DNA from 3 places in the Micromonospora sp. CPCC 205561 genome. Region 1 is predicted to be linked to each of the others. Evidence: predicted binding sites of a transcription regulator. Region 1 holds the regulator's gene; each other region holds the start of a gene.

The links. Region 1 encodes HrcA, which represses chaperone genes, less so after heat shock. Its sites were predicted from a motif close to GGTTNGCACNCTCNNNNNGAGNGTGCNAACC; they were not measured.
Region 2: a site for HrcA is predicted at 4,347-4,377, ahead of groL (chaperonin GroEL). Genes of this name have one in related genera too.
Region 3: a site for HrcA is predicted at 2,705-2,735, ahead of groES (co-chaperone GroES). Genes of this name have one in related genera too.

Annotation. Positions count from the first base shown of each region.
Region 1 is NZ_JBAKHV010000027.1:44,877-52,128, forward strand. Features, by position in the region: gene hemW (radical SAM family heme chaperone HemW) at 1-978, shown strand, start outside; gene V6V16_RS16060 (DUF4870 domain-containing protein) at 1,023-1,664, opposite strand; gene hrcA (heat-inducible transcriptional repressor HrcA) at 1,889-2,911, shown strand; gene dnaJ (molecular chaperone DnaJ) at 2,985-4,130, shown strand; gene V6V16_RS16075 (16S rRNA (uracil(1498)-N(3))-methyltransferase) at 4,207-4,941, shown strand; gene V6V16_RS16080 (SDR family NAD(P)-dependent oxidoreductase) at 5,063-5,824, opposite strand; gene V6V16_RS16085 (histidine triad nucleotide-binding protein) at 5,917-6,276, shown strand; gene V6V16_RS16090 (serine hydrolase domain-containing protein) at 6,273-7,252, shown strand, end outside.
Region 2 is NZ_JBAKHV010000015.1:3,283-10,534, reverse strand. Features, by position in the region: gene V6V16_RS10850 (GNAT family N-acetyltransferase) at 1-173, shown strand, start outside; gene paaN (phenylacetic acid degradation protein PaaN) at 226-1,899, shown strand; gene V6V16_RS10840 (GNAT family N-acetyltransferase) at 2,004-2,537, opposite strand; gene V6V16_RS10835 (cold-shock protein) at 2,747-2,950, shown strand; gene V6V16_RS10830 (hypothetical protein) at 3,124-4,299, shown strand; gene groL (chaperonin GroEL) at 4,574-6,196, shown strand; gene V6V16_RS10820 (hypothetical protein) at 6,253-6,450, opposite strand; gene V6V16_RS10815 (GNAT family N-acetyltransferase) at 6,540-7,252, opposite strand, start outside.
Region 3 is NZ_JBAKHV010000031.1:20,395-27,646, forward strand. Features, by position in the region: gene V6V16_RS17425 (sugar ABC transporter substrate-binding protein) at 1-666, opposite strand, end outside; gene ybaK (Cys-tRNA(Pro) deacylase) at 861-1,340, opposite strand; gene V6V16_RS17435 (THUMP-like domain-containing protein) at 1,390-2,619, opposite strand; gene groES (co-chaperone GroES) at 2,869-3,183, shown strand; gene groL (chaperonin GroEL) at 3,254-4,903, shown strand; gene V6V16_RS17450 (WhiB family transcriptional regulator) at 5,132-5,515, opposite strand; gene V6V16_RS17455 (helix-turn-helix transcriptional regulator) at 5,769-6,593, shown strand; gene V6V16_RS17460 (DUF5319 domain-containing protein) at 6,636-7,046, opposite strand; gene guaB (IMP dehydrogenase) at 7,233-7,252, shown strand, end outside.

The DNA.
Region 1 (7,252 bases):
GCCCCGCCGCCCCGGGTGGACACGGTCTTCGTGGGCGGCGGCACCCCGACGCTGCTCCCCGCCGACGACCTGGCCCGGATCCTCGACGGCATCGACCGCACCTGGGGGCTCGCGCCGGACGCGGAGGTGACCACCGAGGCCAATCCGGAGTCGGTCACCCCGGCGTCGCTGCGGGCGCTACGGGCCGCCGGCTACACCCGGATCTCGCTGGGGATGCAGTCCGCCGCCGCCGGGGTGCTGGCGGTCCTCGACCGCACGCACAGCGCCGGCCGGGCCACCGCCGCCGCCCGGGAGGCCCGCGACGCCGGGTTCGAACACGTCAACCTCGACCTCATCTACGGCACGCCGGGGGAGAGCGAGGCGGACTTCGCCGCCAGCCTCGACCAGGTCGTCGCCGCCGGGGTGGACCACGTCAGCGCGTACGCCCTCATCGTGGAGGACGGCACCCGGCTCGCCGCCCGGATGCGCCGCGGCGAACTGCCGTACCCCTCCGACGACGTCGCCGCGGACCGCTACCTCGCCGCGGAGGCCGCCCTCGGCGCGGCCGGCCTCTCCTGGTACGAGGTGTCGAACTGGGCCCGTGACGAGGCGGCCCGGTGCCGGCACAACCTGCTCTACTGGACCGGCGCCGACTGGTGGGGCCTCGGCCCGGGGGCGCACAGCCACGTCGGCGGCGTGCGCTGGTGGAACGTCAAGCACCCCACGACGTACGCGAAACGCCTCGCCGGCGGTGAGTCGCCCGGCCTGGCCCGGGAGGTGCTCACCCCCGACGAGGCGCACATGGAGGACGTCATGCTGCGGCTGCGCCTCGCCTCCGGCCTGCCGCTGGACGTCCTCGACGACGCCGGTCGCCGGGGCGCCGAGCGGGCCCGCGCCGGCGGGCTGCTGGCCGCCGGCGAGTTCGCGGCCGGCCGGGCCGTGCTCACCCTGCGGGGCCGGCTGCTCGCCGACGCGGTCGTGCGCGACCTGCTGCCCTGACCGGCCGCGCGCAGCGGGGCCGGCCGGGCAGCGGCCGGCCCGCCTCACCTGGTGAAGCTGTAGGTCATCGGGTAGCGGTAGAGCACGCCCTCGTTGGCCTTGACCCCGCCGATGATGCCGAAGATCAGCGGAACCAGCCAGACGAGCATCGGGACGAAGAACAGCACCCCGCAGGTGATCAGGGTGACCACCCAGCTCAGCACCCCGACGATCGTCCAGGTGAGCTGGAAGTTCAGCGCCGCGACGGCGTGCGCCCGGGCGGTCGGCGACTGCTGTCCGCGGGCCATCAGCGCGATGAGCGGCGCCAGCCAGCCGAGCAGGCCGCCGCCGACGATCACGCCGACCGCGCCGCCGAAGTGGGCGATCAGGGCCCAGTTCCTGTCGTCGTTGCCGGCGTAGCCGCCGCCGGGCGGGCCGTAGCCGCCGGCCGGGTAACCGCCGCCGGGCGGGGGAAAGCCGCCCGCCGACGGCTGGTCGCCGGGCGGTGGGTAGCCGGCCGATGGCGGCTGGTCACCGGTGGGCGGCGGATAGCCGCCGGGCGGGGGATAGCCGCCCGGGCCCGGCGCCCCGGACAGTGGTGCGGTGGGCTCGTCGGAGCGGTGCGGCCCGGGGAACCCCGACGGGGCGGCCGGGTCCGGCCGGTCGCCGGGGTCCCCCGCTCCGGGAGGGCGAGGTGGTTCAGTCATGGGGGTCACGGTAGGGGCAGCCGGCAAGGGGGCACCAGCGTGACACCGGGCGTGATGTCCGAATGGTCGGGCCCCGTGCGGGCGGGCCGGGCCGATCGCCCCAGGTCGATCATCGCGTCGGCAGGGCTGCCGACGTAGACTGGCACTCGTTACAGTCGAGTGCCAGCAGTCAGCCCGCCCGGCCCACGCGTGCCGGAGCCGACGTGCGACAGGAGGTGGGGAGGATGGGTCTCGACGACCGCAAACTCGCCGTGCTCCGCGCCATCGTCGAGGACTACGTCGCCACGCAGGAGCCGGTCGGCAGCAAGGCGCTGGTCGAGCGGCACCAGCTCGGGGTCTCGCCGGCGACCGTCCGCAACGACATGGCCGTGCTGGAGGAGGAGGGCTACATCCGCCAGCCGCACACCAGCGCCGGCCGGGTGCCCACCGACCGGGGCTACCGGCTCTTCGTGGACCGGCTCTCCCGGGTGAAGCCGCTCAGCCCGGCCGAACGCCGGGCGATCGAGCGCTTCCTGGTCGGCGCGGTCGACCTCGACGACGTGGTGCACCGCACCGTCCGGCTGCTGGCGCAGCTCACCCGGCAGGTCGCCGTGGTGCAGTACCCGAGCCTGGCCCGCTCCTCCGTCCGCCACCTGGAGCTGGTGCCGATCTCGACCACCCGGCTGATGCTGGTCATGATCGCCGACACCGGCCGGGTCGAGCAGCGGCTGGTGGAGCTGCCCGCGCCGATCCCCGTCGAGGACGTCACGGACCTGCGCCGGCTGGTCAACGAGAAGCTCGTCGGCAGCCGGCTGTCGGAGACCCCGCCGCTGGTGCAGGCGCTGGTCGAGGAGTCGGTGCCGCACCTGCGGCCGGCGATGACCACCCTCTCCACCGTGCTGCTGGAGACGCTGATCGAGCGCCACGAGGAGCGGATCGCGCTGGCCGGCACGGCCAACCTCACCCGTGGCGGCCTGCTCGACTTCCAGGGCTCGCTGCGCCCCATCCTGGAGGCGCTGGAGGAGGAGGTCGTGATGCTCAAGCTGATCGGCGAGGCGGAACCGACTACGACGCGGGTGCTGATCGGCGACGAGAACGAGATCGACAACCTGCGCGCCGCCTCGGTGGTCAGCACCGGCTACGGGCCGGGCTCGACGAGCCTCGGCGGCCTCGGCGTGCTCGGGCCGACCCGGATGGACTACCCCGGCACCATCGCCACGGTGCGGGCCGTGGCACGCTACGTGGGCGAGCTGCTGGCCCAGAACTGACCAGTCAGGGCCGACGGCCGGCTCCGGCCGACGACCGGCGCAACGCGAGACGAACATGAGGACACGGAACGCAGTGGCCAGGGACTACTACGGCATTCTCGGGGTGAGCCGGGAAGCCTCCGACGACGAGATCAAGCGCGCCTACCGCAAGCTGGCGCGGCAGTTCCACCCGGACGTGAATCCGGATCCGGAGGCACAGGAGAAGTTCAAGGACATCAACGCGGCGTACGAGGTCCTCTCGGACGACCGGAAGCGGCAGATCGTCGACCTGGGTGGCGACCCGCTCGCCCCGGGCGGCGGGGGCGCGGGGGGCCCGGGCGGCCCCGGCGGCGCCGGGCCGTTCGTCGGCTTCCAGGACATCATGGACGCGTTCTTCGGTGGGGCGGCCGGCGGGTCGCGGGGTCCGCGACCGCGGACCCGGCCCGGTGCCGACGCGATCCTGCGGCTGGAGCTGGACCTGCACGAGACCGCGTTCGGCGTCGAGGCGCCGATCACCGTCGACACCGCCGTGCTCTGCACGACGTGCTCGGGCGCCGGCACGGCGGCCGGCACCCACCTGGCCACCTGCGAGGCGTGCGCCGGCCGGGGCGAGGTGCAGTCCGTCCAGCGCACCTTCCTCGGGCAGGTCGTCTCCGCCCGGCCGTGCACCGTCTGCCAGGGCTACGGCACCACGATCCCGCACCCCTGCCCGACCTGCGCCGGCGACGGCCGCGTGCGCACCCGGCGCTCGCTGACCGTCAAGATCCCGGCCGGCGTCGAGGACGGCATGCGGATCCGGCTCGCCCAGCAGGGCGAGGTCGGCCCGGGCGGCGGCACGGCCGGCGACCTCTACGTGGAGATCCACGAGCGGCCGCACGACGTCTACTCCCGCAAGGGCGACGACCTGCACTGCCGGGTCACCGTGCCGATGACGGCGGCGGCCCTCGGCACTCGGCTGACCATCAAGACGCTGGACAGCGAGGAGCCGGTCGACGTCAAGGCCGGCACCCAGCCGGGCAGCACGCTGCGGCTGCGCGCCCGGGGGGTGCCGCACCTGCGCGGCACCGGCCGGGGGGACCTCTACGTCCACCTCGACGTGCGCACGCCCACCAAGCTCGACGCCGACCAGGAGCGGATGCTGCGCGACTTCGCCAAGACCCGGGGCGAGGAGGTCGCCGAGCTCTCCAAGCAGGGCGGCTTCTTCTCCCGGATGCGCGACGCGTTCAACGGTCACGCCTGACGGTCGCGGGTCGCCACCGGCCGGTGCCCCCGGCCTCGCCGCCCCGGTGCCCACCGGGGCGGCTAGCCTGGTCGTCGTGTCCGCGCCGCTGTTCCTGGTCGACCCCCTGCCCACCGCCGACCGGCTGACCCTGGACGGCCCCGAGGGGCACCACGCCGCCACCGTGCAACGACTGCGGGTCGGCGAGCGGCTGGCGCTCGCCGACGGGCGGGGCGGCACGGCCGCCGCCGTGGTCACCGCCGTCGGCCGGGGCACCCTCGACGTCGAGATCACCTCGCGGGGGTACGTGGACGCGCCCGTCCCGCGCCTGGTGGTGGCGCAGGGCATCGCCAAGGGCGACCGGGGCGAGCTGGCCGTGCAGGCGATGACCGAGGTCGGGGTGGACGAGATCGTGCCCTGGGCGGCCGCCCGCTCGGTGGCCCAGTGGCGCGGCGACCGGGGCGTACGGGCGCGGGAGAAGTGGGCGGCGACTGCCCGGGAGGCGGCCAAGCAGGCCCGCCGCGCCTGGTTGCCCGTGGTCGCCGGGACGCCGGACGAGTCGACGGCGCAGCTGGCCCGCCGGTTGTCCGGGGCCGCCGCCGCGTTCGTGCTGCACGAGGAGGCGCGGGAGCGGCTGAGCACCGTCGAGCTGCCCGCCGCCGGGGAGGTCGTGCTGGTCGTCGGCCCGGAGGGGGGCATCGCCGACGCGGAGCTGGACGCCTTCCGGGCCGCCGGCGCCCGTCCGGTGCGGCTCGGCCCGTCGGTGCTGCGTACCTCCACCGCCGGGGTGGCCGCGCTCGCGGTCCTCTCGGCCCGCCTCGACCGCTGGTAGCCGCCCCGGCGGCGACGAGGGCCGCCGCAGCCGTTCGGGGCTGTCCCGCCGACGCCCCGGGCCGGGCGCCGCCGGCCTCCCGGGTGCGGTGCCGGCGGTCTTCCCGTGCGGTGCCGGCGGGTCAGCTGCGCAGGTAGGAGGCGCCGTTGAGGTCGACGATGGTGCCCGAGGCCCACTCGGCTCCCGGCGAGGCCAGCCAGTGCACGGCGGCGGCGATCTCCTCGGGGCGGGCCACCCGGTTGAACGGGCTCTGCGCCCGGATCGCGGCGCCCCGCTCCCCGCTCAGGTGGCCGGTGGTCATGTCGGTCTCCACGAAGCCCGGTGCGACGGTGGCGATCGAGATGCCGTACGGGGCGAGGGCCACCGCCAGCGACTGCCCCAGGGCGTTCAGCCCCGCCTTGCTCGCCCCGTACGCCGGCTGCTCCGGCTCGCCCCGGAAGGCGCCCCGCGAGGAGACGTTGACGATCCGGCCGCCCCGGGCGCGCATGTGCTGCGCGGCGCACCAGATGACGTTGCCCGCGCCGGTCAGGTTGGTCTCCAGCACCTGGCGCCACCGCGCGCGCCACTGCTCGTAGGAGGCACCGAAGACCGGGTGCGGGGCGTCCCGCTCGCCGTACACCCCGGCGTTGTTGACCAGCACGTCCACCCCGCCGAGCCGCTCGGCCGCCTCGTCCACCATGGCCCGTACGGCCTCTGGGTCGGTCAGGTCGGCGCGGACCACCACGTGCCCCTCGCCGGGCAGTTCGGCGCGCAGCCGCTCGGCCAGCTCCGCCGAGTCCCGGTGGTGGATCGCCACCCGGTCGCCCCCGGCCGCGAACGCGCTCGCCACCGCCCGCCCGATGCCGCGCGAGGCCCCCGTCACCAGTACCGCCCGTGAAGTCACGCCGGCCATCATGCCCGGCCCGGCCGCCGTCGGTAAGGCCCTCCCCGCGCCGGCGCGGGCGTGGCGGAGGTGTCCTTCCTTACACTGCCCCGATGGGAACCGACTGTCTGTTCTGCCGGATCGTCGCCGGGGAGATCCCGGCCACGATCGTCCGGGAAACCGCCACCACGCTCGCCTTCCGCGACATCGGCCCGAAGGCGCCGGTGCACGTGCTGGTCATCCCCAAGGAGCACTACGCCGACGTGGCGACGCTGGCCCAGGGCGACCCGGCGCTGGCCGGGGAGGTCCTCGCCACGGCCGCCGCGGTGGCCGAGGACGAGGGGCTGCTCGGCGACGGCTTCCGGCTGATGTTCAACACCGGCACCCACGGCGGCCAGGAGGTCTTCCACGTGCACGCGCACGTGCTCGGCGGGGCGCCGCTGGGGCCCATGCTGGCCCGGAACCCCGCGTGACGGGCGTCGACGACCGACTGTCCCGGCTGGTGCGCACGGTCCAGGCGCACGCCCGGGTGCCCGCGGTGTCGGCGGCCCTGCACCGGGCCGACCGGCCGCTCTGGACCTGCACCGTCGGCGGCACCGGCAACGACACGGAGCTGGGACCGGGCACCCGGTTCCGGATCGGGTCGGTGACGAAGACGTTCACCGCCGTGCTGACCCTCCAGTGCCGCGACGACGGCCTGCTCGACCTCGACGACCCGCTGGCCCGGCACCTGGACCTGCCGGCCCACGGCGAGCTGACGGTGCGCCGGCTGCTGTCGCACACCGCCGGTTTGCAACGGGAGCCGTACGGGGACGTCTGGGACAACCTGCGCGCGCCGGACGTCGAGCGGCTCCTGGCCGACCTGGTGAGGGTCGAGCGGGTGCTGCCCCCCGGCCGCCGGTACCACTACTCCAACCTCGGCATGGCGCTGCTCGGGCGGCTCGTCGGCCGGCTGCGCGGCGGCAGCTGGGCGGAGGTCCTCGCCGAGCGGGTGCTGACCCCGCTGGGGCTGGCCGAGACCTCGGTGACGCCCGGGCCGCACGCCGCCACCGGCTTCCTGGTCGACGCGTACTCCGACGAGGCGCACCCCGAGCCGCCCACCGACTTCGGCGCGGTCGGGCCGGCGGCGCAGCTCTGGAGCACCGCCTCGGACATGGCCCGCTGGGCGGCCTTCCTCGCCGACCCGGCGGCGCTGGACCCGGCCGGCGCGGTGCTGGCCCCCGCCACCCTGGACGAGATGCGCTGGCCGGCGACGGTCACCGACGAGACGCTCTGGGCCGGCGGCTTCGGGCTCGGGCTGATCCTGGTGCCGCAGGGCGAGCGGATCATGCACGTCGGGCACGACGGCGCGATGCCCGGCTTCCTGGCCGGCGTCTACGGCCGGCGGGGCGGGGAGGGCACCCCCGGCGCGATGGGCGTCGCGGTGCTCGGCTCCTCCGGCACCGCGGC
Region 2 (7,252 bases), on a different contig from region 1:
GCCTCGGCCTGCTCGCCAAGGTCGAGAACCTGCGCCATTTGCTGGCCCACGAGCCGGCGGTACGCGCGATCGACACCTTCAACGCGGCCGAGAACGCCCACATGGTGCGGATCAACGAACAGCTCGGGTTCCGCCCCGTCGACGGCTGGACCGACTGGCAGCTCACGATCTGAGTTGTGACACGGCCCTACTGATACTGGGGCTTCCTGTTGCATGATGGCGGGCATGACGGAGACCCCGCACCCCCTGTACGACAGGCACGCCGACACCCTCAACCGTGCGCTGACCGCGATCACGGAGCGCGGGTACTGGTCCGCCTACCCGGAGTCGCCCAGCCCCCGGGTCTACGGCGAGACCGCCGCCGCCGACGGCAAGGCCGCCTTCGAGGCGTACCTCGGCGGCGACTTCCCCCTCGACCAGCCGGGCACGGCCGACCGGGTCGCCACCGAGACGAGCCCGTTCGGCGTCGAGCTGGACGTCCGCTACCCGCACGCCGGCGCCGACGAGCTGGTCGCCGCCGCCTCGGCGGCCCTGCCAGGCTGGCGCGACGCCGGCCCGCAGGCCCGGGTGGGCGTTTGCCTGGAGATCCTCGACCGGTTGCACAAGCACATCTTCGAACTGGCCAACGCGGTGCAGTTCACCAGCGGCCAGGCGTTCGTGATGGCGTTCCAGGCCGGTGGCGCGCACGCGCTGGACCGCGCGCTGGAGGCGGTCGCCTACGCGTACGCGGAGATGACCCGGCACCCGGGGACGGCGGGCTGGGAGAAGGCGGCCGGTAAGGGCGACCCGCTGCGGATGAGCAAGACGTTCCACGTGGTGCCCCGCGGTGTGGCGCTGGTCATCGGCTGCAACACGTTCCCGACCTGGAACTCGTACCCCGGGCTGTTCGCCTCGCTGGTCACCGGCAACCCGGTGGTCGTCAAGCCGCACCCGCGCGCCGTGCTGCCGCTGGCCATCACGGTCAGGTACGCCCGCGAGGTGCTCGCCGAGGCGGGCTTCGACCCGAACCTCGTCCTGCTCGCCCCCGAGGCCCCCGGCGAGAAGCTCGCCTCCACGCTGGCCCTGCACCCGGCCGTGCGGATCGTCGACTTCACCGGCTCGACCGAGTACGGCGACTGGCTGGAGACCAACGCCCGGCAGGCGGCGGTGTACACGGAGAAGGCCGGGCTGAACACGGTGGTGATCGACTCCACCGACGACTTCGCCGGGATGTGCCGCAACCTCGGCTTCACGCTGACCCTGTACAGCGGCCAGATGTGCACCACCTCGCAGAACATCCTGATCCCCGCCGGCGGCATCTCCACCGACCAGGGGCACAAGAGCTTCGACGAGGTGGCCGGCGGGATCGCGGCGGCGATCGCGAAGATCACCGCCGACCCGGCGCGCGGGGTGGAGATGACCGGCGCCATCGTCAACGACGGGGTGCTGGAGCGCCTCGACGAGGTCACCAAGGTCGGCCGGGCGGTGCTGGAGTCGCGTACGGTCGAGCACCCGGCCTTCCCCGGCGCGGTGGTCCGCACCCCGACGCTCGTCAGGCTGGCGGCCGACGACACCGCGACCTACTCGCAGGAGTGGTTCGGGCCGATCTCGTTCGCCATCGCCACGGACTCCACGGCGCACAGCCTGGAGATCCTGCGCTCCACGGTCGGCGAGAAGGGCGCGCTCACCGCGGCGGTCTACTCCACCGACGAGGCGGTCCTCGACGCGGCCGAGGCGGCGGCGATCGAGGTCGGGGTGCACCTGTCGTGCAACCTGACCGGCGGGGTCTTCGTGAACCAGTCGGCGGCCTTCTCCGACTTCCACGGCAGCGGCGCCAACGCGGCGGCCAACTCCGCGCTCACCGACGGCGCGTACGTGGCCAACCGGTTCCGCATCGTGCAGTCCCGCCGCCACGCCTGATCCGGCGCGATCGTTCCCGGGCCGGCTCCAGCGGGCCGGCCCGGGCACCCGTCGCCGACGACGTGCCCCCACGGCCGGGCTGCGCGGGCGGCACCGGCGACGGATCAGGCCGGGCGGCGCATCTGGAGTTCGGTGAGCGCCGGCACGGTGGGGTGCGGGACGCGTACGCCGGTGTCGACGAAGCCCAACCGCCGGTACGCGCGGTAGGCCCGGTCGTTGCCGACCACGACCTCCAGCATCAGCTCGGGGCGTCCGCAGGCCCGCGACCAGGCCGCCACCGCGTCGATCAGCCCGCCGAGCAGGCCGGTACCACGCCAGGACGGGGTGACGTAGACGGCGTACACCACTGTCAGCCCCGGCTCCCCGGGGGCCGCCGTGCCGCCGGCGTGCCCCACCAGCGGGCCCCCCGGGTCCGCGACGAACTGGGCGGTGCCGGCGCCGGCGGAGACGGCCGCGATCCGGGCCGCGTAGTCGGCGTGCGAGCGGGCCGCCGCCTCGGCGAGGGTCTCCAGGAAGGCCAGCGGCGCGTCGGCGAGCATCTCCAACCGTAGGGCCCGCATCCGGGCCGCGTCCCGGGGCCGGACCCGCCGGACCACCGCCCGCCGCCCCGGCCCCGACCCGTCGGGCGCGCTCGTCATGACGCATGCCTACCACAGCGATGATCGCCGATGGCGACCGACCGGAATATGTCCGATTTGTGGTCGTGCGTGGTCGTCACGCTTCGTGTAGCGTGCGATTTCGGTCACCGTTTCAGCGGCCCTCGTCGATCGCCGAACCGGTGGTCCTCCGGTGCCGGTCGCCCGGCCTCCGGGGTCGTGGAACGCCGCGCAGAGTGAGGAAGTGCACCGTGGCACAGGGCACCGTGAAGTGGTTCAACTCCGAGAAGGGCTACGGCTTCATCGCCGTCGACGGCGGGCAGGACGTCTTCGTCCACTTCTCCGCGATCGAGATGGACGGCTACAAGGCACTGGACGACGGCCAGCGGGTCGAGTTCGAGGTCGCCCAGGGGCAGAAGGGCCCCCAGGCCGAGCGCGTACGCGTCATCGCCTGACCGGCCGCCGCCCTGGCGCCTCCCGCGCCGGCCGTCCACCGTGGGTGCCGGGCGGAGCCTTCCGGCGTCGACCGGGCCGTCCGCGGCCTCAGGTCGGTCGGGGGCGGGCGTCGGCGCGGTTGCGTCGGCAGGGAAGGATCGTGAGCCGTTCCAGCCATCGCTGAGGAGGGTTCATGTCCGACCAGCCGCCCCCGGCCGCGCCGCCCCCGGGAGATCCCGACCCCGCCGCCCCGCCGCCCCCGCCCTTCGGGCAGCCGGTCGGTCGGACCCCGGGTGATCCCGTCGTCCCGTCCGCCGGGCCGGGCGTTCCGGGCTCGGGCGTTCCGGGGTCGGGCGTTCCCGGCGGGCCGGCGGGCCCGCAGCCGCCGCAGGACCGGGTCTTCCCGCCCACCGGCGGGTTCCCGGCCGGCTCCGGCCCGTACGGCGGGCAGCCGTGGTATCCGGGCGCCCCGGTCGTCTACCCCGGACAGCCGGTCCACGGCTGGTATCCGCCGGGGCACGGCCTCGACCCGGCCGACCTGCTCGTCACTCCGCCCGGCGCCGGCGTGAGCGGTTGGTTCGACCGGTGCGTCGGCGCGGTGCGTCGGGGCTGGCGGCTGTTGCTGCCGATCCTGCTGCTCACCCAGGTGCTGCCGGCCGTGGTGGTGTCGGTGCTCTCGCTGGTCGTCGACCCGTCGGCGAAGTGGGAGGAGTCGATGGCCGGCGATCCCGCCACGCTGCCCGACACCTTCGTGACCGACATGGGCGTCCTGCTCTCCGTGGTGTTCGGCAGCGCCCTCGTGTTCGGCCTGGTGCAGAGCCTGGGCTGGGCGGCGGGCAGCTGGGTGGTCGCCCGGCAGGCGGCCGGTCAGCCGGTGAGCGTGGGCGCCGCCCTCTCCTACGGCGCGCGCCGGGCGCTCGGCCTCTGGGGCTGGACCCTGCTGATGAGCGTGATCATCGGGCTCGGTGTCTGCCTCTGCGTCATTCCCGGCATCTACTTCGCCTTCGCGCTGAGCATGGCCGGCCCCGTCTACCTCTTCGAGCGGCAGCACCCCATCGGCCGTTCCTTCCGGATGTTCCACGACCGGCTGGGGCTGCTGCTCGGCCGGGTGGCGCTGGTGGCGGCGGCGGTCATCATCGGCGGCGGGGCGGCCGGCCTGGTGGAGAGCATCGGCGCGCTGCCGTTCGGCACCACCCCGCTGGAGGCGCCGGGCACGGCGCTGGGCGTGATCGTGGTGGCGCTGGTCGGCGGGGTCCTGGCCCTGCCCACGCACCTCGCCCAGCTGGTCGGCCTGGTCGTCACGTACGCCGAGCAGCGCGCCCACGAGGGGCCGGTGGACAGCGCCCGGCTGGCCGGTGAACTCGGCTGACCGGAGCCATCGTGCTTGCACTCGGCAGGGGAGAGTGCTAAACAAGTCATTGGCACTCGCATACCGTGAGTGCCAATGGTCGGGGCGGTAGGGCCACGGCCGCAGCAGCGTCCAGACGCGGCTGCGGCACATGGCCGGTCGTCGCGGGCTATCCGGCCCGGCCGAGGAGACGTCGTCGTCGCCAGGTGGCGACGTCCCAAGGTGCGTACACCAGGCGGCCCATCCGGGACACACACTCCGGGTGGCCCGTGAGTGTCCAGGAGGACAACGCCGTATGGCCAAGATGATCGCGTTCGACGAAGAGGCGCGCCGCGGCCTCGAGCGGGGCATGAACCAGCTCGCCGACGCCGTGAAGGTGACCCTCGGCCCCAAGGGCCGCAACGTCGTCCTCGAGAAGAAGTGGGGTGCCCCCACCATCACCAACGATGGTGTGAGCATCGCCAAGGAGATCGAACTCGAGGACCCCTACGAGAAGATCGGCGCCGAGCTGGTCAAGGAGGTCGCGAAGAAGACCGACGACGTCGCCGGTGACGGCACGACGACGGCGACCGTCCTGGCCCAGGCCCTGGTTCGCGAGGGCCTGCGCAACGTGGCCGCCGGTGCCAACCCGATGGCCCTGAAGCGGGGCATCGAGGCCGCCGTGGCCAGCGTCTCGGAGGAGCTTTCCAAGCTCGCCAAGGACGTCGAGACCAAGGAGCAGATCGCCTCCACCGCCTCCATCTCCGCCGGTGACAGCACCGTCGGCGAGATCATCGCCGAGGCGATGGACAAGGTGGGCAAGGAAGGCGTCATCACCGTCGAGGAGAGCAACACCTTCGGTCTGGAGCTTGAGCTCACCGAGGGCATGCGCTTCGACAAGGGCTACATCTCGGCCTACTTCATGACCGACCCGGAGCGCATGGAGGCCGTCTTCGACGACCCCTACCTCCTGATCGTCAACAGCAAGATCTCGTCGGTCAAGGACCTGCTCCCGATCCTGGAGAAGGTCATGCAGTCGGGCAAGCCGCTGCTGATCATCTCCGAGGACATCGAGGGCGAGGCCCTGGCCACCCTGGTCGTCAACAAGGTCCGGGGCACCTTCAAGTCGGTCGCCGTCAAGGCGCCGGGCTTCGGTGACCGCCGCAAGGCCATGCTGGCCGACATCGCCATCCTCACCGGTGGCCAGGTCATCAGCGAGGAGGTCGGCCTCAAGCTGGACGCCGTCGGCCTCGACATGCTGGGCCGCGCCCGCAAGGTCGTGGTGACCAAGGACGAGACCACCATCGTCGACGGTGCCGGCGACGCCGAGCAGATCCAGGGCCGGGTCAACCAGATCCGGGCCGAGATCGACAAGAGCGACTCCGACTACGACCGCGAAAAGCTGCAGGAGCGGCTGGCCAAGCTGGCCGGCGGCGTCGCGGTGATCAAGGTCGGCGCGGCCACCGAGGTCGAGCTGAAGGAGCGCAAGCACCGCATCGAGGACGCCGTCCGCAACGCGAAGGCCGCCGTCGAGGAGGGCATCGTCCCGGGTGGTGGCGTCGCGCTGGTGCAGGCCGGCAAGACCGCCTTCGACAAGCTGGACCTGGTCGGCGACGAGGCGACCGGTGCGAACATCGTCAAGGTCGCGCTGGACGCCCCGCTGCGGCAGATCGCCGTCAACGCCGGCCTCGAGGGCGGCGTCGTGGTGGAGAAGGTCCGTAACCTGGAAGCGGGTCACGGCCTCAACGCCGCCAACGGCGAGTACGTCGACCTGCTGGCCGCGGGCATCATCGACCCGGCCAAGGTGACCCGGTCGGCGCTGCAGAACGCCTCGTCGATCGCGGCGCTCTTCCTCACCACCGAGGTCGTCGTGGCGGACAAGCCGGAGAAGACCCCGGCCGCCCCGGCTGGTCCGGGTGGCGGGGACATGGACTTCTGAGTCCAGCTCCAACGCCGGGAGGGGCGGGTCGCGTCAGCGGCCCGCCCCTCTCGCTGTCACGTGGGCAGCGGTCGCTGGTTGCGTCTCTTCTGCGCCCGGCCGTACGGCTGGGGGATCTGCACCGGCTCGTCGACCAGCGTCACGGGCTCGTCGGCCGGCTCGTCGGTCCCGGTCATCTCCGCCTGCTGCTCGGCGTCGCCGTAGTCGAGCCGGTCGAACGGCAACGGGCCGGGGCTTTCGTCGTCCGTGGTCATGGCTGCCTCCTCTACCGAAACGGTAGGGCGGGAGGATCACCGATGCGGACGAATGGCGTTATCAGGGTCTATATCCCTTTCGCCCGTTGTCAGGCTCCGAGGGTCCTGCGGTACAGGAAGAAGACCCGCTCGATCCGGGCGCCCGCGCTGCCCGAGTAGAAGGGCACCGGGCCCACCCAGCCGATCTGCGCCGCCGACACGCCCGCCGCCCGCTGGTCGCGCAGGCACCGGCGCAGCAGCACCCCGCCGATCCCCGAGCCCTCGGCCGCCGGGGCCGTGCCCATCGGGCCGAACCAGCTCGGCCGGGACGAGCCGTACGCGGCGAAGCCCAGCACCTCGCCGTCGCGTTCGGCCAGGTGGCAGCCCGCCCCCTCGTGGCCCACCGAGCCGGCCAGCTCGGCGTCCCAGGCGCCGCCGAAGGCGCCCCGGGCGAACTCCGCCAGCGCCGGCAGGTCTTCCGGCCCGGCGCGGCGGACCGTCACCCCCCGCCCGGCCAGCCGCGCCTCCGCCTCCTCGGTCGGGCGCAACGCGGGCGAGCCGTCGTACGACAGGTCGGCGGTCATGTTCCAGGCCGTCCGGTCCTGCGTGTACCCGAGCGCCGACGCCGCGCAGATGGCCGGGGTGTACCGCACGTCGATGCCCGGCCAGGCGTAGTGCGGCGGATTGCCGGCGAGCAGCACCTCCGCCGCGCCGAGCCCGGCGAGCCACGCCTCGGCGGCCGCCAGCAGGGCCCGCCCGACACCTCGCCGCCGCTGCTCCGGTGCCACCGCGACCAGGTCGACGTGACCGCGGGCGACGCCGT
Region 3 (7,252 bases), on a different contig from region 1:
CTCGAAGATGGTGGCCGCCTGGGCGTTGTCCCACTCCGGAACGTTCTGGTCCGGGCCCTTGGTGTATTCCTTCGAGTCGAACTTCGGCTTGAGCACCGAGTCGTACCCGTTCTTGAACAGAGTGGCGTTGTTGTCGGTCGGGGAGCCGTTGAGGTAGGCCACGACCGGGTTCTTGACGCCCTTGTCGGTCAGGCACTTGCTCAGGCCCTCGCCCTGGAGCTTGCCGACCACCTCGTTGTCGAAGCTGACGTAGTAGGTGGCCGAGCCGCCCAGCGTGAGCCGGTCGTAGTCGATCGTCGCGACGCCCTGCGACTTGGCCTTGTCGAGCACGGCCTTGCCGGTGCCGGAGTCCAGGTTGACGATCATCAGCGCGGTGACGCCGCTGGTGATCATCTGGTCGGCGATGGTCTGGAACGCGGTCTTGTCGCCCTGGGCGTTCTGGATGTCGTAGTCGACGCCGGCGGCCTTGAACGCCTCCTCCAGGAACTTGCGGTCCGCGCCCTCCCAGCGGGCGGAGGACTTGCTGTCCGGCAGGATCACGCCGATCTTCGGCTTCTTGTCGCTGCCGCCGGCCTGGTCTCCGCTGCCGGAATCGTCGCCGCAGGCGGTGAGACCGCCGGTGGCCAGCAGGCCCACGGCGGCGAGGGTGAGGAAGCCCTTGCGCATGTGCAGGGTCCTTTCGGGGGGTGGGGGGTGGTGTTGGTTTGTTGTGTCCGGCAACGTATTCCCCGTCGCGCTGTGGGCACAAGGGTGCCGAGGTCACGAGTTTGTTGTCGGCAGTAACAATTCAGCAACGCCCCCGACACCCGGCCGTCGCCGACGAGGGAGCGCTCTCCGGCCGTGCGGGGTCGCCGCGCAGCTCAGCTGGTCGACAGCGGGGCCGTGCTCGCCCCGGTGAGCGCGACCAGGTCCCCGGGCGCGAGTTCGACCTGGAGGCCGCGCCGGCCCGCCGAGACGTAGACGCTCGGGTGGCCGAGGGCCGACGAGTCGAGCACCGTGGGCAGCCGGCGACGCTGGCCCAGCGGGCTGATCCCGCCGCGCACGTAGCCGGTGGCCCGCTCGGCCACCGCCCGGTCGGCCATCGCGGCCCGCTTGCCGCCCAGGGCCGCGGCGAGCGCCTTGAGGTCCAGCTCGCCGGTGACCGGCACGACCGCCACGGCCAGCGCGCCGTCGACCTCGGCGACCAGCGACTTGAACACCCGCTCCGGCGGCACCCCCAGCGCGGCCGCGACGAGCGCCCCGTAGTTCGGGGCGTCCGGGGAGACGTCGTACGGGTGGGTGCTGTGGTTGATCCTCCGCTTCGCCAGCAGCGCCGTCGCCGGAGTGCCCTGTCCCGCCATGCCGGTCAAGCTAACCCGGGCTCGCGCCGCCCGCGAGCCGAAACGACCGTCACCCGGGCGGGCGGCAGACCAGCGTCGTCGGGGCCCCGGCGACCCGGGTCAGCACCAGGCTGGCCGCCTCGTCGCCGGCCAGCCGGAGGTCGCGCCGGAGCCTCTCCGGCTCCAGCGCGGACCCGCGCTTGAGGATCTCGACGCGCCCGACCCGGCGCTCGCGCAGCAGCGCCCGCAGCCGCTTGAGCGAGAACGGCAGCACGTCGGTGACCTCCAGGCAGCGGGCGAACGGGGTCGGGGTCGGGGCGTCGGCGTAGAGGTAGGCGATGCTCGGGTCGGCGAGCGTCGCGCCCAGGGCGTCGGCCAGCTCCGCGACCAGGTGCGCGCGGACCACCGCCGGGTCGGGGTCGTACAGGAAGCGGCGGATGGGGCCGACGGGCGCCTCGGCGCCCCCCGAGCCCGTCAGCCGGTGACAGCCGCCGGTCGGTCGACCGGAAGGGTGAGGCGTCCCGGAGGTGTCGGCGGGAGCGCGCAGCACGGTGGCCCGGCGGGGCGCCTCGGCGAGCGGGCCGCACCACAGGGCCGCCTCGACCAGATCGCCGTCGACGCTCACCCACTCCGCCTCGGCCCCCGCCGGGACCAGCGCGTGGTCGATGCCGGGCGCCACCTTCACCACCGTGCGCGGCACCCGCTCGGCCAGCCCGACGACGAAGTCCCAGGGCGGGGAGTAGGCGTTCGGGTCGAAGATCCGCTTACCGGTGCCCGCCCGGCGGCGCGCCGGGTCGCAGAACACCCCGTCGACCCGGCCCACGTCGAACGCCGTGGCGTCGGCGCACTCCACGGTGAACAGTCCGGCCAGCCCGGCCGCCTCGGCGTTGGCGGCGGCCATCGCGGCGGTCACCGGGTCGGCCTCCACGCCGTACACCCGGATGCCGGCGCGGGCGGCGGCCAGCGCGTCGGCGCCGAGGCCGCAGCCGAGGTCGGCGAGGGTCCGTACCCCGGCGGCCCGGAGCCGGTCGGCCCGCCGCGCCGCCACGACGCCCCGGGTGGCCTGCTCCAGCCCGGCCCGGGTGAGGAACATCCCCGCCGCCGCGGGCCCGAACTTGCCGGCCGCCCGGCGCCGCAGCTCGGCCTGGGTGAGCGCGGCGGCCGCCAGCCCGGGCGGCAGCCCGGCGGAGCGGAGCGCGGACGCCGCGGTCAGCGGGTCGCCGCCGGCCACCCGCGCGGCCGCGTCGAGCGCGGCCGACCCCTCGGGCGTACGCAGGGCGGCGAGCAGGTCGGGATCCACCCGCTCATTGTGGTCGGCGGGTGCGACGCGCCGGGCGGCGGGTTGGCACTCTCCTTGACGGAGTGCTAGCCGAGGAATAACCTGCGATTAGCACTCTCACCCCGAGGGTGCCAGCTTCCGGGCCCCGTGGTCCGGTTGCTGAACGCCAGGCGGACCGGCACCCGCGACGACGGCCCCGCCCGGTGGCATGTGGCAGATTGACGCTGGTCGGCTAGCCGACCGGTAACGAAACCAGTACCCCAGGAGGGTATGCCCGTGACTACCGCGACCAAGGTTGCGATCAAGCCGCTCGAGGACCGGATCCTGGTCCAGGCGAACGAGGCTGAGACCACCACGGCGTCGGGCATCGTGATCCCCGACACCGCCAAGGAGAAGCCGCAGGAGGGCACCGTCCTCGCTGTCGGCCCGGGCCGGATCGACGACAAGGGCAACCGGATCCCGGTTGACGTCTCCGTCGGCGACACCGTCATCTACTCGAAGTACGGCGGCACCGAGGTCAAGTACGCCGGCGAGGAGTACCTGGTGCTCTCCGCCCGCGACGTCCTCGCGGTCATCGAGAAGTAAGCAACCGATCAGTGACGTCGCCCCGGTCCGGCTCGCCGGGCCGGGGCGACGTCGCATCGAAGGGACATTCATGGCGAAGATCCTGAGCTTCTCGGACGATGCCCGGCACCTGCTCGAGCACGGTGTCAACGCCCTCGCGGACGCGGTCAAGGTCACCCTCGGCCCGCGCGGGCGCAACGTCGTCCTGGACAAGAAATTCGGTGCGCCCACGATCACCAACGACGGCGTGACCATCGCCAAGGAGATCGAGCTCACCAACCCCTACGAGAACCTCGGCGCGCAGCTGGTCAAGGAGGTGGCGACCAAGACCAACGACGTCGCCGGCGACGGGACCACCACCGCCACCGTGCTGGCCCAGGCGATGGTCCGCGAGGGCCTGCGCAACGTCACGGCCGGCACCAACCCGGCCGGCCTCAAGCGGGGCATCGACGCGGCGGCCGCCAAGGTCTCCGAGGCGCTGCTCGGCCGCGCGGTCGAGGTCGGCGACAAGGAGTCGGTCGCGCACGTGGCGACGATCTCCGCGCAGGACGCCACGATCGGCGAGCTGATCGCCGAGGCGATGGAGAGGGTCGGCCGCGACGGCGTCATCACCGTCGAGGAGGGCTCCACCCTGCACACCGAGCTGGACGTGACCGAGGGTCTCCAGTTCGACAAGGGCTTCATCTCGCCGAACTTCGTCACCGACATGGAGGGGCAGGAGTCGGTCCTTGAGGACCCGTACATCCTGATCACCACCCAGAAGATCTCGGCGATCGAGGAGCTGCTGCCGCTGCTGGAGAAGGTCCTGCAGAACAGCAAGCCACTGCTGATCATCGCCGAGGACGTCGAGGGCCAGGCGCTGTCGACGCTGGTGGTCAACTCGATCCGCAAGACCCTCAAGGTCTGCGCGGTCAAGGCCCCCGGGTTCGGCGACCGCCGCAAGGCGATGCTCCAGGACATGGCGATCCTCACCGGCGCCGAGCTGGTCGCTCCGGAGCTGGGCTACAAGCTCGACCAGGTCGGCCTGGAGGTGCTCGGCACCGCCCGGCGCGTGGTGGTCGACAAGGAGAACACCACGGTCGTCGACGGCGGCGGCCGGTCGAGCGAGGTCGCCGACCGGGTCGCGCAGATCCGCAAGGAGATCGAGGCCTCGGACTCCGACTGGGACCGGGAGAAGCTCGCCGAGCGGCTGGCCAAGCTCTCCGGCGGTATCGCGGTCATCAAGGTCGGCGCCGCGACCGAGGTCGAGATGAAGGAGCGCAAGCACCGCATCGAGGACGCGATCGCCGCGACCAAGGCCGCGGTCGAGGAGGGCACCGTCCCCGGCGGTGGCGCCGCCCTCGCGCAGATCCTGCCGGTGCTCGACGACGACCTCGGCTTCACCGGTGACGAGAAGGTCGGCGTCTCGGTCGTGCGCAAGGCGCTGGTCGAGCCGCTGCGCTGGATTGCGCAGAACGCCGGCCACGACGGCTACGTCGTGGTGCAGAAGGTCGCCGGCAAGGAGTGGGGCCACGGCCTCGACGCCGCCACCGGCCAGTACGTCGACCTGGCGAAGTCCGGCATCGTCGACCCGGTGAAGGTGACCCGCAACGCGGTCACCAACGCCGCGTCGATCGCCGGCCTGCTGCTCACCACGGAGAGCCTCGTGGTGGAGAAGCCGGAGAAGGCCGAGCCGGCCGCCGGTGGGCACGGCCACGGCCACGGCCACGGTCACGGCCACCAGCACGGCCCGGGCTTCTGACCCTCGCCGTACGCCTCGTCGGGGCGCACCGTCCGCGTGACGGTGCGCCCCGACGCCTTTTCCGGCGGCCGGCGCCCTCCGGTGCCCCGCGAACCGGGCGCGACGGCCGGCGGTCGGGCCGATCGGCACGCCGGCCCGGTGGGCGGCCCGACTCGCGGAGCCGGGAACGGCGCGACGCCGCGCCCCGGTCGGGGCGCGGCGTCGGTGTGCTCTGGCAGGCGGCCGGCGTCAGGCGATCTTGCGCTGGGCGGGGACGGTCGACCGGTGCGGCTGGCCCAGGCGGGCCTCCAGCCGGGCCACGTCGACCCGGCTCTGCCGGCGGTCGGCCAGGTCCTCCCAGCCGACGGCGAGCAGCCGCAGCCGCTCCGACTCGCTGAAGCCGCCCCAGACGCCGTACGGCTCGCGGACGGCGAGGGCGTGGGCGGCGCACTCGGCCCGGACCGGGCAGGCCCGGCAGACGGCCTTGGCGCCGGACTCCCGGCGCAGCCGGGACGAGCCACGCTCGCCGTCCGGGTGGAAGAACTGGGCGCTGTCGCGCCCCCGGCAGGCACCGAGTCGCTGCCAGTCCCAGAGGTCGACGATCGGTCCGGGCAGTCTGCGTACGTTCGACATCAGCACCCCTCCTCCCGCGCGGCACCGCGCAGATCCATGTGAATCGGCGTCCGGGCGACGGTCCGCGCAGGCGCGCCGTTTCCGGCCTGGCCCCTCCGTACCCGGGCCGTCGCCGACTCACACACCTGTGATCGAAAACTTCCGGCAACAAGTGGCTTATGCCCCACTTGTCGGAAAAGTTCGGATGATTGCCGGGAACCCCCTCGCGACCCGTCCCGGCCGTGGTCTGCTCGTGACCGGAGAGGAGACCACTGTGCGTACGGTTCTCGTGTGCGTTCGGACACCGCTCGCGGCGCAGCATCTGGCGTCCGCGGCGGCACGGCTCGGTCTGTCCGCCGTGGTGCGGACGGCCGTCTCCGATCCCGAGGTGATGCTCCGCCTGGCCGAGCGCCCGCCCGACGTGGTGCTCGCCGACACGGCCCTGACCCGGCCGGACAGCGCGGGCTTCGTCCGCCGGGTGCTGGCCCGCGCGCCGCAGGCCTCCGTGCTGCTGCTCGGCACCGAGGAGTCGGAGGCGGCCGCCGCCACCATCAGCGCGGGTGCCCGGGGGCTGATCCAGGGCATCGACCACGACCTGACCAGCGCGGTGGCCAAGGCCCTGCTGCTGCTCTCCGCGCCGGGCCGGGCGGCCCGGCACCGGATCACCGACCCGGCCCGCGACGCGGCGGCGGTGGGCGGGCCGGTGCGCGCCGCCCAGGCCGGCCGGCAGTCGGCCGAGGCCGGCCCCACCTGGTCGGCGTCCTCCGGCGACGGCAACCCCGGCGCCCCGACGGTCGTACCGTCGCAACGCGGCGACGACCCGGGTGAGCCCGCCGACGAGCCGGCCGAGGCCGTGCCCGCCGGGCGGCGGGGCGGTTCCGCTGCGCGCGGCGGCCGCTCCCCGGCCGGGCTGACCGAACGCGAGCTCCAGGTGCTGCTTGGCATGGCCGAGGGGAAGAGCAACGCCGAGATCGGCCGGGAGCTCTTCGTCTCGGAGGACACGGTGAAGACGCACGCCCGGCGGCTGTTCCGCAAGCTCGGCGCGCGGGACCGCGCGCACGCGGTGGCGGCCGGCTTCCGCGCCGGCCTGGTGGCCTGACCCCGGGGTCACGCCCACTACGGCCGACCGGCCGGCCCCGCCTCAGGGCTCGGAGCCGGGTTCCTCGTCGGCGCCCTCGGTCAGGGTGTCGTGCACCCCGTCGGCGTAGCCCCTGGCGTAGTCCCAGGTGACGTAGTGGTCCGGGTCGGGGTCGTAGGCGGGCTCGTGCACCCGGGGCCGCCCCGAGCTGAGCAGGTGACGCAGGTTGCCCCGCAGCAGGTCCCAGTCGAAGTAGTGCGGCTCCCGGCAGTCCTCGCACTCGATGACCAGCCCGCGTACCCCGATCGGCGCCAGCAGCGCCTGGTAGATCTCCAGGTCGGCGAGATCCTCCAGCACGTCCTGACGCTCGACGTCGGTCAGCGGGTCGAGCGGGGCGTCGTCGCCCGGGTCGTCCAGGCCGGCGGCCGGATCGGCCGGGTCGCCGTTGAAGGGGTCGATGGGCTCGTCGTGCACCCCCTCACCGTAGACCCAACGCCTGGGCCGCGTCCGCCCCCGGCCACCGGTGACCTGGGCCGCCACCGGCCGGAGACGGCCCGGGCCGGTGGGTACGATGGGACGACGCGCCCGTCACCCGGCGTGTGCCGGTGCCCGCCCGCGCCACCTCGCTGAAGCCCGTTCGAGCAGCTCAGGGGAGCAATCGTGGAATTTTCGCCCAGCAC